4 regions of the Streptomyces sp. 5K101 genome follow, and region 2 is predicted to be linked to each of the others. Evidence: riboswitches for the same ligand, from Rfam matches in the RefSeq annotation. Region 2 holds a riboswitch; each other region holds the start of a gene.
The links. A riboswitch is a leader RNA that binds a small molecule or an ion and turns the genes downstream of it on or off. The one in region 2 is predicted to bind cobalamin.

Region 1: it holds a riboswitch for cobalamin, as region 2 does, so the genes downstream of both, ACLB9X_RS16280 (ribonucleoside-diphosphate reductase subunit alpha) here and ACLB9X_RS04535 (energy-coupling factor ABC transporter permease) in region 2, are expected to answer to the same signal.
Region 3: it holds a riboswitch for cobalamin, as region 2 does, so the genes downstream of both, ACLB9X_RS32245 (hypothetical protein) here and ACLB9X_RS04535 (energy-coupling factor ABC transporter permease) in region 2, are expected to answer to the same signal.
Region 4: it holds a riboswitch for cobalamin, as region 2 does, so the genes downstream of both, ACLB9X_RS00290 (cobalamin biosynthesis protein) here and ACLB9X_RS04535 (energy-coupling factor ABC transporter permease) in region 2, are expected to answer to the same signal.

The regions. Positions count from the first base shown of each region.
Region 1 covers NZ_JBKFFO010000007.1:218,500-222,177, reverse strand. Annotated here, with positions in the region: gene ACLB9X_RS16280 (ribonucleoside-diphosphate reductase subunit alpha) at 1-1,562, opposite strand, end outside; cobalamin riboswitch at 1,703-1,836, opposite strand; partial or broken gene ACLB9X_RS16275 (GNAT family N-acetyltransferase) at 1,881-2,391, opposite strand; gene mctP (monocarboxylate uptake permease MctP) at 2,476-3,678, opposite strand, start outside.
Region 2 covers NZ_JBKFFO010000002.1:329,202-332,879, forward strand. Annotated here, with positions in the region: gene dhaK (dihydroxyacetone kinase subunit DhaK) at 1-179, shown strand, start outside; gene dhaL (dihydroxyacetone kinase subunit DhaL) at 231-845, shown strand; gene ACLB9X_RS04530 (PTS-dependent dihydroxyacetone kinase phosphotransferase subunit DhaM) at 842-1,255, shown strand; cobalamin riboswitch at 1,350-1,547, shown strand; gene ACLB9X_RS04535 (energy-coupling factor ABC transporter permease) at 1,576-2,265, shown strand; gene ACLB9X_RS04540 (energy-coupling factor ABC transporter substrate-binding protein) at 2,262-2,660, shown strand; gene cbiQ (cobalt ECF transporter T component CbiQ) at 2,667-3,416, shown strand; gene ACLB9X_RS04550 (energy-coupling factor ABC transporter ATP-binding protein) at 3,413-3,678, shown strand, end outside.
Region 3 covers NZ_JBKFFO010000032.1:10,503-14,180, reverse strand. Annotated here, with positions in the region: gene ACLB9X_RS32250 (DUF4241 domain-containing protein) at 90-815, opposite strand; cobalamin riboswitch at 1,512-1,694, shown strand; gene ACLB9X_RS32245 (hypothetical protein) at 1,947-2,336, shown strand; gene ACLB9X_RS32240 (hypothetical protein) at 2,320-2,601, opposite strand; gene ACLB9X_RS32235 (hypothetical protein) at 2,702-2,935, opposite strand; gene ACLB9X_RS32230 (hypothetical protein) at 2,932-3,267, opposite strand; gene ACLB9X_RS32225 (GNAT family N-acetyltransferase) at 3,284-3,678, shown strand, end outside.
Region 4 covers NZ_JBKFFO010000001.1:51,512-55,189, forward strand. Annotated here, with positions in the region: gene ACLB9X_RS00280 (inorganic phosphate transporter) at 1-1,192, shown strand, start outside; gene ACLB9X_RS00285 (hypothetical protein) at 1,205-1,426, shown strand; cobalamin riboswitch at 1,582-1,716, shown strand; gene ACLB9X_RS00290 (cobalamin biosynthesis protein) at 1,808-2,758, shown strand; gene ACLB9X_RS00295 (cobyric acid synthase) at 2,755-3,678, shown strand, end outside.

The sequences.
Region 1 (3,678 bases), on a different contig from region 2:
AGCTTGAAGAAGACGTCCTGGAGGCCCATCGCGCCCAGGCCCACGGGCCGCCACTTGGCGTTGGAGCGGCCGGACTGCTCGGTCGGGTAGAAGTTGATGTCGACGACCCGGTCGAGGAAGGTGACCGCGGTACGGACGGTGGCGTCCAGCCGCTCCCAGGCGATCGCTCCGCCGTCGGCTCCCTGCTCGACGAAGGCCCCCAGGTTCACCGAGCCGAGGTTGCACACGGCCGTCTCGCCGTCGTCGGTGACCTCCAGGATCTCGGTGCACAGGTTGGAGGAGTGGACCGTGTGGCCGGGCTCGGCGGTCTGGTTCGCGGTGCGGTTGGCGGCGTCCTTGAAGGTCATCCAGCCGTTGCCGGTCTGCGCGAGCGTGCGCATCATGCGGCCGTACAGGTCGCGCGCCGGGATGGTCCTGCGGGCCAGGCCGGCGGCCTCGGCCCGGCGGTAGGCGGCGTCGAAGTCCTCGCCCCACAGGTCGACCAGCTCGGGCACGTCGGCCGGCGAGAACAGCGACCAGTCCGCGTCGGCCTCGACGCGCCGCATGAACTCGTCGGGGATCCAGTGCGCGAGGTTGAGGTTGTGCGTACGCCGGGCGTCCTCACCGGTGTTGTCGCGCAGCTCCAGGAACTCCTCGATGTCCGCGTGCCATGTCTCCAGGTAGATCGCGGCGGCGCCCTTGCGCCGGCCGCCCTGGTTCACGGCGGCGACCGAGGCGTCGAGCGTCTTCAGGAACGGGACGATGCCGTTCGAGTGCCCGTTGGTGCCGCGGATCAGCGAACCGCGGGCGCGGATGCGCGAGTACGAGAGCCCGATGCCGCCCGCGTGCTTGGACAGGCGCGCGACCTGGTGGTAGCGGTCGTAGATCGAGTCGAGCTCGTCGAGGGGCGAGTCCAGTAGGTAGCAGGACGACATCTGGGGGTGGCGGGTGCCGGAGTTGAAGAGCGTGGGGGAGGACGGGAGGTACTCGAGCCGGCTCATCAGGCCGAACAGGTCGGCGACCTCGTCCACCGAACGCAGGCCGTCGTTCCCGGCGAGGCCGCAGGCCACGCGCAGCATGAAGTGCTGCGGCGTCTCGACCACCTGACGGCTGATGGGGTGCCGCAGCAGGTACCGGCTGTAGAGCGTGCGCAGACCGAAATAGCCGAAGCGGTCGTCGGCGGCCGGATCGACGAGCGCGTCAAGCCGGGCCGCGTGCAGCGCCACGAACGCGGCCGTGCGGTCGGCGATCAGACCCTCGCGGTGCCCGACCGCGACGGAGGCGGAGAACGACAGCGCGCCCTGGCCGGCGGCCTCGTCCGCGATCGTGCGGCTCAGGAGCCGGGCGGCGAGCCGGGAGTAGGTTGGGTCCTCGGAGATCAGACCGGCGGCGGCGTCGGTGGCGAGGGAGCGCAGCTCGGCCGCGTCGGATCCGGCGTGCCGCCCGCGCAGCGCGGCGGCGGCGACCCGGCCGGGGTCGGCGTCGGGCAGATCGGCCGTCAGGTCGGTCAGGGTCCGCAGCAGTGCGGTCCCGGGGCCGTCGCTCTCCGTCTGTGAGGCCGGATCGGCTGGCGCGATGGTCATGTGGTGCTCTCCCTCGCTCGGCTCTGGGCCGTCAGCGGGGAAGGCGGGGCCATGCAGGGCAGGCCCGCGTAGGGGCAGCACGATGCCTGGCGTCCACCGGCCCAACCGCGAGGCCCGGACGTCTCGGCACCCGGATCGGTCGAGCCGGATGCACCGTCGGCAGGTGCTCGGACTTGTCGGGTACGGCACAGCGCACCGGATCACACCGTTGCGGGACAGTTCCGGATTCGCACCGGATTCCCCTGCGGCGACAGCCAGATGAGCATACATGTGGGGGCGGGGTGCTGCGCATGCCCCCACATGTTGTGTCTTGCGGGCTCAGAGCTCCAGGGCGTACGTCCACAGGGGAACGTTCTCGACCGGCGCCCAGTCCCGCGCGGAGGTGCGTACGAAGCCCAGCCGGACATATATCCGGTGTGCCGCGTGCATCATCGACTGCGTCGAGAGCACCACGCGCACGCACCCGGGCACCGCCCGGGCCCGGTCGATGCAGGTCCGCACCAGCGCCTCGCCCACCCCGCGCCCACGGGCCCCCTCGGCCACGGCCAGCGTCCGGAATTCGGCCTCGCCCGGACCCGCGAGGTCGGCGTAACGGGCCGCCGGCGGGAACGAGGGCCACCCCGCCGAGGACGGTGCCCCGCCCGTCCACGGCGACGTACACCTCCGTCACCTCCGTGTGCGCGGCGCGTCCCGCGACGTCCCGCAGCACGTCCAGATACGGGTCCGCCTCGCCGAAGTCGAGCATTCCGCCGCGCAGATACGCCTGTGCGGTCAGCTCGCCCAGCGCCCCGTACTCCTCGGGTTCGATCCGCCTGATGGTGATGTCCATGCCCGGCAGTGTGCACCAGGGCACGACGAAGGGCCGTCGCATTTCCCTCGAGGGGAATGCGACGGCCCTTGCGTACGCGATCCGTCAGTGTCCGCCGGGCGCACCCGCCGTGGCCGGCGGGAGTTCCACCGTGACGCCCGGGTCGCCCGCGTCCGCCGTGTAGTCGGACGGGCTCGTCTCGTCGACGCCGTCGGGGGCCTTGGCCGCCTTCAGGACGAAGGTGAGCACCACGGTGACGACGACGTTCAGCACGAACGCGGTGAGGCCGATGTAGCCGATCTCGCCGATGCCGGGGATCTCGGCCGACGAACCGCCGAAGTGCTTCTGCGTCGGGCTCGCCACGCCGTACGCGGCGACCGTGCCGTAGAGCATGCCGACCGCCCAGCCGGCGATGAGCGCCCAGCGGTGGAACCAGCGGGTGAACAGGCCGCCCACCAGGGCCGGGAACGTCTGCAGGATCCAGATGCCGCCCAGCAGCTGGAAGTTGATCGCCACGGTCTTGTCCATGGTGAGGACGAAGACCAGGGCGCCGACCTTCACCAGCAGCGAGACCAGCTTGGAGACCTTGGTCTCCTGCTCCGGGGTCGCGTCGGGCTTGAGGAAGTCCTTGTAGATGTTCCGGGTGAACAGGTTGGCCGCGGCGATGGACATGATGGCCGCGGGGACCAGCGCGCCGATGCCGATCGCGGCGAAGGCGACGCCCGCGAACCAGTCCGGGAACATGTTCTCGAACAGCTGCGGGATGGCCAGCTGACCGTTGGCGACCTTCACGCCCGCCGCGATGGCCATGAAGCCGAGCAGGGCCAGCATGCCCAGCATCAGCGAGTACAACGGCAGGATCGTGGTGTTGCGGCGGATCACCTCACGGCTGCGCGAGGACAGCGTCGCCGTGATGGAGTGCGGGTACATGAAGAGCGCGAGCGCCGAGCCCAGTGCCAGGGTGGCGTAGCCCCAGTGGCCCATCTCGCCGGGCACCAGGGCGCCGACGGGCTTGTCCGTGGCCGGGTTGATCTGCGAGAACTTCTCGCCTGCGGCGGAGAAGATCGCGTCGAAGCCGCCGAGCTTGATCGGGATGTAGATGATCGCCACCGCGATGACGAGGTAGATCAGCGTGTCCTTGACGAAGGCGATCAGCGCCGGCGCGCGCAGTCCGGAGGAGTACGTGTAGGCCGCGAGCACACCGAAGGCGATCAGCAGCGGCAGGTCCTTGATGAACCAGTTGGTGTTCTCGCCGCCGCCGACGCCCATGACGTCGAGCACGGCCTGGATGCCGACCAACTGGAGCGC
Region 2 (3,678 bases):
CCGAGGTGCAGCGGGTACTCGCCGAGCGTGACGTGGCCGTCGCCCGCACGCTCGTCGGCAACTACGTGACCTCGCTCGACATGGCCGGCTGCTCGGTGACGCTGTGCCAGGTGGACGAGGAGATGCTGCGGTTGTGGGACGCGCCGGTGCAGACGCCCGCCCTGCGGTGGGGACGCTGAGCCCCGCCCGCCCTGCTCCCCCTCCCGATCGATCCGACCCGAGGAGTCCTCGTGCTCGACGCCGCATTCTTCCGCCGCTGGCTGGCGGCCGCCGCCGCGGCCGTGAACCGTGAGGCCGACCGTCTGACCGAGCTGGACGCCGCGATCGGCGACGCCGATCACGGCAGCAATCTCCAGCGCGGGTTCGCGGCGGTCGTCGCGGCCCTGGACAAGGAGCCGCCGGCCGCGCCTGGAGCCGTACTGGTGCTGGCGGGACGGCAGTTGATCTCGACGGTCGGCGGGGCCTCCGGACCGCTGTACGGGACACTGCTGCGGCGGGCCGGCAAGTCCCTCGGCGACGACGCCGAGGTGAGCGCGGGGCAGCTGGCCGAGGCGCTGCGGGCGGGCGTGGCGGCCGTGGCGCAGCTGGGCGGGGCGAAGGCGGGCGACAAGACGATGCTGGACGCCCTGGAGCCCGCGGTGGCGGCGCTCGGCAACAGCACGGACTCGTTCGCCGCGGCCCGCGAGGCGGCCGAGCAGGGGGCGCTGGCGACGGTGCCGTTGCAGGCGCGCAAGGGCCGGGCCAGCTATCTGGGTGAACGCAGCATCGGGCACCAGGACCCGGGGGCGACGTCGTCGGCGCTGCTCGTGGCCGCGCTCGCCGAGACGGCGGAGGCGGCCGGATGAGCGAGGCGGGCAAGCGGGTCGGGATCGTGCTGGTGTCGCACAGCGCGGACGTGGCGCGCTCGGTCGCCGCGCTCGCAGGCGGGCTCGCGGGCGGTGGGGAGCTCGCGCCGGTCGCCGCGGCGGGCGGCACGCCGGACGGCGGCCTCGGCACCAGTTCCGAGCTCATCGCGGCCGCGGCGGCGGAGGTGGACCGCGGCGCGGGCGTGGCCGTGCTGGTCGACCTGGGCAGCGCCGTGCTCACCGTGAAGGCCCTCCTCGCCGAGGGCGGCGAACTCCCCCGCGGCACCCGGCTCGTGGACGCCCCGTTCCTGGAGGGCGCGGTGGCCGCGGTGGTGACCGCCTCCGCCGGGGCCGACCTGGACGCGGTGGAGGCGGCGGCCTCGGAGGCGTACGGGTACCGCAAGGAGTGACGGGTGGGGCGCGTGCGGCCGGGTGTGGCGAACGGCTCACCCGGCCGCGGGCCGGTGCACCCGTGCGCGGCTTGTGATGTCGCTGGTCGGCGCACTACTGTCACGGAGCCTTGGTGTTCGGGAAACCGGTGCGGTACCGGTGCGGCCCTCGCCACTGTGATCGGGAAGTCCGGCTCCACCCCCGCAGGGGAAGTCACTGGGCCACCGCGGGAGACCGCGGTACCTGGGAAGGCGGAGTCACGGGCGGCATGACCCGTCAGCCAGGAGACCGGCCAGGGCGCGTTGTCCATCCACGAGGTGCTGGAGAGGGTCTCCCGACCATGCATATAGCCGAGGGGTATCTGCCCCCGTTGCACGCCGCCGCCTGGAGCGTCGCGGCCGCCCCGTTCGTCGTCCACGGTGTCCGCGCCCTGACCCGCGAGGTCAAGGACCACCCCGAGTCCACCCTGCTGCTCGGCGCCTCCGGTGCCTTCACGTTCGTGCTGTCCGCCCTGAAGATCCCGTCGGTGACGGGCAGCTGCTCGCACCCGACCGGCACCGGGCTGGGCGCGATTCTGTTCCGGCCGCCGGTCATGGCGGTGCTCGGCACGATCACCCTGCTGTTCCAGGCCCTGTTGCTGGCGCACGGCGGCCTCACCACGCTCGGCGCCAACGTGTTCTCCATGGCGGTCGTCGGTCCATGGGCCGGGTACGGGGTCTACCGGCTGCTGCGGCGGTCGGGCGTCCCGCTGATGGTCGCCGTGTTCTTCGGCGCGTTCGTCGCCGACCTGTCGACGTACTGCGTCACCAGCGTGCAGCTCGCGCTGGCCTTCCCCGACCCGAGCAGCGGAGTCGCGGGGGCGCTCGCCAAGTTCGGCGGCATCTTCGCGTTCACCCAGATCCCGCTCGCGGTGAGCGAGGGGCTGCTCACCGTGCTGGTGATGCGGCTGCTGAGCCAGTCCAGCAAGGGCGACCTGGCTCGTCTCGGCGTCCTGGTCCCGGGAGCGAAGAAGGAGGCCGTGGCCCGATGAGCCGTCACGCGAGGATCAACACGCTGCTGTTGCTGGCCGTCGCGGCGCTGGCCGTCCTGCCGCTCGTGCTGGGGCTCGGCGACCACAAGGAGGAGCCGTTCACCGGTGCCGACGGCGAGGCGGAGACGGCGATCACGGAACTGGAGCCGGACTACGAGCCGTGGTTCTCCCCGCTGTACGAGCCGCCGTCGGGCGAGATCGAGTCGGCTCTGTTCTCACTGCAGGCCGCGCTCGGCGCGGGGGTGCTGGCGTACTACTTCGGCCTGCGCAGAGGACGCAGGCAGGGTGAGGAGCGGGCGGCGGCGCGGTCCGGCGCCCGCCAGGAAGAGGGTGCCGACCAAGCGCCCGGAGCCGCGTCCGACGGCGGGGACGCCCCGGCCGCGAAGCTGCCGTAGCCGCCGATGCTGCCGATCGACGCGGCGGCGCACAGCAGTCGCTGGCGCCGCCGCCATCCCTGTGAGAAGGCCGTGCTCGGGCTGGGTCTGACGGTGACAGCCGTGTGCCTGCCGCCCTGGCCCGGCGCCGTTCTCGTGGCGGCCGCCTCCCTCGCCGTCCTGCTGGGCCCGGCCGGGGTCGGGCCCCGGCAGCTGTGGCGGGCCTTCCGCATCCCCCTCGGGTTCTGTGTCACCGGAGCGCTGCCGCTGCTGTTCGCCGTGGGCGGCGCCGCCGGGCCGGTGACGTTCGCGCCGGACGGTCCCGAACACGCCGCGGCGTTGCTGCTGCGGACCTCGGCGGCGTCGCTCGGTGTGCTGCTGTTCGCGTTCACCACGCCGGTGTCGGACGTCCTGCCCCGGCTGGTGCGGGCGGGCGTGCCCCCGGCGGTGGTGGACGTGGCGCTGGTGATGTACCGGATCAGTTTCCTGCTGCTGGACGCGCTGAGCCGGGTCCGTCAGGCGCAGGCGGCCCGTCTCGGCCACACGAGCCGGGCGGCGGCGTGGCGTTCGCTGGCGGGGCTGGGGGCGACCGCGTTCGTCCGTGCCTTCGACCGGGCCGGCCGGCTGCAGGCGGGGCTCGCCGGACGCGGTTACGACGGCACGCTGCGGGTCCTCGTGCCGCGTACGTCCGTTTCCCGCCCGTTCCTCGCCGCCGTGGCCGCGCTGCTGGCCGGCATCGTGCTGCTCACCGTCCTGCTGGAAAGGTTCGTCCTGTGATCGTTGAGCTCATCGACGCCGGATTCGCGTACGAGGACGGACCCGCCGTGCTGAGCGGGGTCGGCCTCGCGCTCCCGGAGGGCCGCTCCACAGCCCTGCTCGGGCGCAACGGCAGCGGAAAGACCACCCTGCTGCGGCTGTTGAGCGGCGGACTGCGCCCGGTGACGGGCCATGTCCGGCTGGACGGCGAGCCGGTGACGTACGACCGGGCCGGGCTGACCCGGCTGCGGACGAGCGTGCAGCTGGTGGTGCAGGACCCGGA
Region 3 (3,678 bases), on a different contig from region 2:
ATACCCTTCCTCAGGCTGTTTCTCCCAGTGAAAGCGGTCATCCACGTCCGGCCACGCGACTCGCAGGACAGGGAGAGGCGGCAGCGACGTCATGCTTTGGCGCCGGCCATGCCACTGGTGACGACGATCGCGGCCACGTCGCCGGTCTCGGTCCGCCCCAACCAGACGACGCCGCCTGACTGCGCCGTGAACGTAACCAGATCGGCTTGTTGTGACTCGTCGCTGATCCGCTCGCACCCGTCCGGCAGCTGTCCGCTGTCACGCGGCTCCCAACGGCCATCCGCACATGTGCGAAATGGCGCGGACAAAGTCGTCCACGCGCCGGCGTCGGCGAAGCAGCCGACATTATGGTCCGCGCCGAACCGGGGATGCTCGCTCGGCGGAAGCCGGTCGATGTCCTCGCCGACACCCAGGCCCATCTCCCACCCGACCACAGCAGCGTCACTGATACGCAACCGGGTCGCCGCGCACTCGACGCCATCGAAGTGCTCGCCGAAGAACTCGTACGGGCCCGCTGTCCACGCGATCTCCACTCGGTAGACGCCTGGGGGAATGCGCACCGCCAGCTCCCGCGGGGGCCTCGTCGGCAACCCACGCTCATATCTCCAGGTGTCGTCGTCGTCCCACGGCGCATCGACCACAAGACGGCCGCTGGGCACACGAATGGTCGTCACCTCCTCGACGCTCCTCACAACGACGGGTGTTGTCGGATCGTCATACACCGCCCCCAGGTGAGCACCGGGCGTGAAAGCCGTCTCCAAGTACCAGGTGGCCTCAGGCCCGGCTGCCAACCGCTCGTCCCCGACCCACTTCATGTCTCACCCCTCCTCGCCGCCCGGCCGGGCGGTCAACCGAAACGTACGTGGGCCCGCTGACATCGGCACTTCGTGCATCGTCACGATCCGTGATCGCTCCCCAAGATCTGTGCCAGAACCCGGAACTCAGGCTCTGGCTCAACTCTTGTGGTGGGCCATCAGGCGAACGGCTGGGCCATGGCCTTTGCGTCGGAGTCGTGGACGAGTTCAGCAAGCTGGATCAGGAAGCCGTACGTCGCCAGACGCCCCTGGCTGCGAACGAAGTATCACCGGCTGGAGCACTTGAAGATCTCCCGGCGGCGCACTTTTCGGAGGCTGCGCTCGTATGCGTTCGCCGCCTGCAGGACAGCCGCTTCCGCCTCCTCCGTGGTGCCATCGAATTCCGTAACGGTCCGCGCATCACGGTCTGTCTCCGCGACACCGGAGACAGGTACGGCCAGCACTATCCATCGGGGCATCCCGCGATCAGTTCCTTCCCCCTTGGCGTCCCTTGTCGCGACGCGCGCGGGGTCAGTGTGGCAGGCGAGCAGCGCCGAACGGGACCGTCACCGCAGAAACCGTCACCACAGAAGTTGAGCCAGAGCCGGAACTCATGAACAAAACCACCCTCATGGTCGCTCGCCACCACCCCGCTCTCTAGGAGCGGCAACTGCGGGGCTGAGACAGTCCTCACAAAGCCATGTGCGGGATGGGTGTCGCTGACAGAATGACCGACGTCCAACGCGATGGTGAGCGAGGAAGCCGGTGTGATTCCGGCACGGTCCCGCCACTGTGACCGGTGACCGAACGCCGACGTACGCCACGGCCCCACAGGGCCGGAAGGCCGGCGGAAGGGACGACCCGGGAGTCAGGAGACTCACACCATCGCCGTCTCCATTGGTCCGGGGCGGATTTCCCCGGAGAGAGCACGGTGATCTCGCCATGTCCGCTGTCACCCCCGCACTGGGCTCCCGCACGGAGGGCGCCCGCCCGTCGGCACCCTCAAGAGCCTTCCCCCTCCCAACCTCGGCCGACTGGCCCGCCTACACGCTTGCAGCTGTAGGCGCCACGGCGCTCTGGGCGGCGTGCCTCTGGGCGTCCGCTCACGTCCGGGCCGACGCGGCTCTCCATACCGCGGCCTTGTTCGGCCACATGGTCTCGCTCGTGGTCGGTTTCGGCGCTGTCTTGGTGATCGACTACTTCGGCCTGCTCTGGCTCACCGGAAAACACACACTCGGCGACGTACTGCGGCTGACGAACAGTCTGCACGCCCCCGTGTGGGTCGGCATGGCGGGCCTCGTACTTACCGGTCTCTTCCTGAACCCTGACCTGAGCTCCACCCTGACCCGCCTGAAAGTTGCCGCGGTGCTGGTGATCGCCCTCAACGGCATATGCGCGACGGCACTCCAGCGATACCTCACGCGCCTTGCCCAGGAAGTCCCCTCGCAACCGGTGCTGCTCCGTGGTGCCGCAGTGGCAGCAGTGTCGCAGGCCGGCTGGTGGCTCGCGGTCGTGGTCGGCTTCCTCAACAGCCGGGACTGAGACAAGCTGGACTGGATCGGCCCGTCCGACGCCTGAAAGCCTGGGGCTGTCCACGGACGCGCATCCGGTCCTCGTCTGTGAGCAGGCGGCCGATGGCGGCAGTCAGGTCTTGATGTTCGCTGCGGACGGCGTGGTGGAAGGCGGTCGCCAGTTCGACGAACCGGTGGAGGAAGGGGAGTCCGGCGGCCTCGATGTCTCTGACTTCGTCGGCGGCCCGGACGGGGTCGGCGAAGGAGACGGCGAGGGCGAGGCGGACCTGCATCATGGCGCGCTCGCCGGAGGATCAACGGCCTCTGGGCCCTTCTGCGTGACGGACGGCCATACAGCCCGCTACCGCCCGTCACGTTGGCCGCTTGACCACTCAACTAGGAATCGTCGCCCCACCTGCGGCAGTGCTCGTAGGCGAGAGCTGCGGCCGTGTCGGGGTCGAGGGCGTCGAACTCCTCTCCCCAGCGGGTGAAGTCGTCTTCGCTGGTGGCAAGCAGCTGAATCCGGTCGGCGACCGGGCCGGGCAGGACGGCGACGATGAGCAGCTCGGTGCAGTCGACGTCCAGGGTCAGGCCGATGACGGTGAACGTCTTGGTGGCTGCTGCGGTCATGCGATCAGCTCGAACGTCGCGCTCTCGATGGCTCGGGTTCGCAGGTCTCCCTCGAACGCCGCGGCGACGCAGGCGCCGTTGTCGCCGCCCCAGAGCGTTTCGGGACTCTCGCCACCCTCGCCCTCGGCACGGTGCGGGAAGTGCTCCAGAACGGCCCCTGCCGCGTTCTGCTTGGCCTCGTCGAGGGTTTCTTCCTCAGCGACGACCGCTGCGCTCGTGGAGCGCGTCTTCGACTTTCTTCGCGGTCCTGCCTGGCCCTGCTGGGGGTTATAGCCCAGAGTCCCTACCCTGGTCAGGGCGCAGGGACCCGGATTGACAGGCTGCTTCTGCACATGTGAGGTTCCTGAGATGACCGGGATCGATCTTGTACACAGCCTCTCCGAGATCAGCGAGAGCGAGCTGGCCCCACTAACGGAGGGCCGCTCCTTCTACGTCAGCGGGCCGTGGCTGCGGGCATACGAAACTCTGCGAGCGCCGGACATGGCATATGTCACGCACAGGGACGGCGTGGGGCGGCTCGATGGGCTTCTTCCCCTCTACCGGCAGCGGCCTGGCATCCTGGCGCCGTACGACGCCTTTGGTGCCTATCTGCGCGGCATTGGGGGCTTCGCCGAGAAAGACTGGTCGCCGAGCCTGGTCCTCGGGCAGAGCGCTGCCTACTGCAACGAGTTCCTGACCGTGGCGGGTACCGAACCGGAAGCCGAGTCCCAGATCATCGCGGATCTACTGCGGGCCGCCGAAGA
Region 4 (3,678 bases), on a different contig from region 2:
CGTGACAGCTCTCGTGTTCGATTTCACGAACGGTTTCCACGACACCGCCAACGCGATGGCGACGACCATCTCGACCGGCGCCCTGAAGCCCAAGACCGCGGTGGCCATGTCCGCCGTTCTGAATCTCGTCGGTGCTTTCCTGTCCGTGGAGGTCGCGAAGACGATCTCCAGTGGCCTCGTCGACGAATCAGGCATCTCACCTGAAGTCATCTTCGCGGCGCTCGTCGGCGCCATCCTCTGGAACCTGCTGACCTGGCTCATCGGTCTGCCGTCCAGCTCCTCGCACGCCCTGATGGGCGGCCTCATCGGCGCCACCGTCGCGTCCGTCGGTTTCGACGCGGTCAACGGCGGCGTCGTCGTCACCAAGGTCCTGATCCCCGCGGTCGCCGCGCCGCTCGTGGCCGGTGTCGCCGCGTTCCTGGCCGCCCGGCTGACGTACAAGATCGGCCGGAACGCCGACGCGAAGGCCACCGCCAAGGGCTACCGCGCCGGCCAGATCGCCTCCGCCGGTCTTGTCTCGCTCGCGCACGGCACCAACGACGCGCAGAAGACGATGGGCATCATCACCCTGGCCCTGGTCGCCGGGAACGTCATCGCCCCCGGCTCCAACCCTCCCCTGTGGGTCATCGTCTCCGCCGGTGTGGCCATCGCCCTCGGCACCTACCTCGGCGGCTGGCGCATCATCCGCACCATGGGCAAGGGCCTGACCGACCTCCAGCCGCAGCAGGGCTTCGCCGCCCAGACCAGCGCGGCGAGCGTCATCCTCGCCTCCTCCAACCTCGGCTTCTCCCTGTCGACCACCCACTCGTGCTCCGGTGCGGTGATGGGCGCGGGTCTCGGCCGCAAGGGCGGCGTGGTCCGCTGGTCCACCGCGACCCGGATGTTCGTCGCCTGGGGTCTGACCCTCCCGGCCGCCGGTCTGGTCGCCGCGGGTTCGGAGTTCGTCACCAAGCAGGGTGACTGGGGCGTCCCGGCCGTCGCCGTCTTCCTCGTCGCGTCCTGCGCCGCGATCTGGTTCGTCTCCCGCCGTCAGGTCGTCGACCACACCAACGTCAACGACACCGAGGACGTGGAGCCCGCCGGCGTCGTCACCACCGCCGTCGCGGCCGTCACCCCGCCGCCCGCGGGCGAGCTCAAGACCACCATCCCGGCCCCGGCCGAGCCCGAGCCGGCCCGTCCGGCCACGGTGTAAGGAATCAACAGCATGAAGATCGACTGGGCAGCTCTCGGCTCCGTGTTCGGCGTGAGCCTCATCGCCACCGTCGCCCTGGTGGGCCTGTTCACCCTGGGCATCGTGGGCCTGACCAAGCACGAGGCGGCGGCCGCCGACGGCGGATCGGCCACCATGGCCCGCACCGGCGCCTACGCCTGCTTCGCCCTGTGCGCCGCGGCCGTGGCGTACGGCATCTACCTGATCGTCACCTGACTCCTTCGAGTCCTTCCGTCCGCCGACGACGGCGACCCGCCCGGAGCCGGGCCGGAGGCACCCCGCGTGCCTGCGGCCCGGCTCCGGCGTGCGTGGGGTGTGGGCCTTCGCACACTGTCCCGCCGCAGGTCAAGGGTGAGTTGACGGGCGTTCGCGGGGCGTGGTGGACTGCCGGGGCCATCTACGGCGGCAGAAGAGGAAGTCCGGTGCGAATCCGGCGCGGTCCCGCCACTGTCACCCGGGAGGATCACCCCGGGGAGCCAGGAACTCTCGCCGCCGGTCACGTCGAACCAGGGCGCGGACCCTGAGTGAGGACTCGTCGCATGCCCGGCTGCCGTTCAGCGCTGTCCGTCGGACCCCGCCTGCGGGATCACTGATCCCATGCGTGCCGACCGTGTATTCGTGTACGGCGCCACCGCGGGCCTGGTCGTCGACCGGCTCGTCGGCGACCCCCGCCGCGGGCACCCCGTCGCCGCCTTCGGGCGTGCCGCGGGCGCCGTCGAGCGGCTGCTGTGGCGCGACCACCGGGGCCTGGGCGCCCTGCACACCGCCGTCTGCGCCGGCGGCGCCGTCGCCGTGGGCGCGCTGGCGTCCCGTGCCGTGCGCCGCTCCCCCGCCGCGTCCGTCGCCCTGACCGCCGCCGCCACCTGGGCCGTGATCGGAGGCACCACGCTGGGCCGGGAGGCGCGCCTCGTCGGCGATGCGCTGGGCAGGGGGGACGTAGAAGCGGCCCGCACGCGGCTCCCCCACCTGTGCGGGCGCGACCCGCAGTCCCTGGACGAGCAGCAGATCGCCCGCGCCGTCGTCGAGTCGGTCGCCGAGAACACGTCGGACGCCGTCGTCGGCGCGCTGGTGTGGGGCGCTGTCGCGGGCGTTCCCGGACTGGTCGGCTTCCGAGCCGTGAACACGCTGGACGCGATGGTCGGCCACAAGTCGCCGCGCCACCGGCGCTACGGCTGGGCCTCGGCGCGCCTCGACGACGTGGCGGGCTGGCCCGGCGCACGGCTCACCGCGGCACTCGCCGCGGTCGCGGGCCCCGACCCGCGGGGCGCGGTCCGCGCCTGGCGGGCCGACGCGGCCAAGCACCCGAGCCCCAACGCGGGCCCGGTGGAGGCGTCGTTCGCCGGGGCGCTCGGCGTCCGGCTGGGCGGGACCCTGTCGTACGGGGGCCGCGTCGAGCACCGGCCGGTGCTCAACGGGGCCGGCCGGCCCGTGGAGTTCGGAGACATCGGGCGGGCCGTGCGGCTGTCGCGGCGGATCGGCGTGCTGACGCTCGCGACGTGCGCGGGGGCGCGACTGGCCTGGGGGGCCATGAGGGGGAGGCGTACATGAGCGGCGGCGGACTGCTGGTCGCGGGGACCACGTCGGACGCGGGCAAGAGCGTCGTCACCGCCGGGATCTGCCGGTGGCTGGTACGGCGCGGGGTGAAGGTCGCGCCCTTCAAGGGCCAGAACATGTCCCTGAACTCGTTCGTGACGCGCGAGGGCGCGGAGATCGGGCGGGCCCAGGCGATGCAGGCGCAGGCGGCCCGTGTGGAGCCGACCGCGTTGATGAACCCGGTGCTGCTCAAGCCCGGCGGCGACCGCTCCAGCCAGGTCGTCCTGATGGGCAGGCCCGTCGGCGAGATGAGCGCGAAGGGCTACCACGGGAACCGGCAGCGCGAGCTGTTCGAACCGGTCGTGGCGTGCCTGGAGGAACTGCGGGGCACGTATGACGCCGTGATCTGCGAGGGGGCGGGCAGTCCGGCCGAGATCAACCTGCGGCGCACGGACATCGTGAACTTGGGCATCGCACGGGCCGCGCGGCTGCCCGTCGTCGTGGTCGGGGACATCGACCGGGGCGGGGTGTTCGCGCAGTTCTTCGGGACGACGGCCCTGCTCGCGCCCGAGGACCAGGCACTGGTCGCCGGCTACCTGGTCAACAAGTTCCGGGGTGACGTGACGCTGCTGGAGCCCGGCCTCGACATGCTGCGCGGGCTCACCGGGCGGCGGACGTTCGGGGTCCTGCCGTACGCGCACGGGCTCGGGATCGACGAGGAGGACGGCCTGAGGGTGTCCCTGCGCGGCGCGGTCCGCGAGTCGGTCGTCGCTCCGCCGGTCGGCGAGGACGTGCTGCGGGTCGCGGTGTGCGCGGTGCCGCTGATGTCGAACTTCACCGACGTCGACGCGCTGGCCGCCGAACCGGGCGTCGTCGTCCGGTTCGTGGACCGGCCCGAGGAACTGTCCGACGCCGACCTGGTGGTCGTCCCCGGC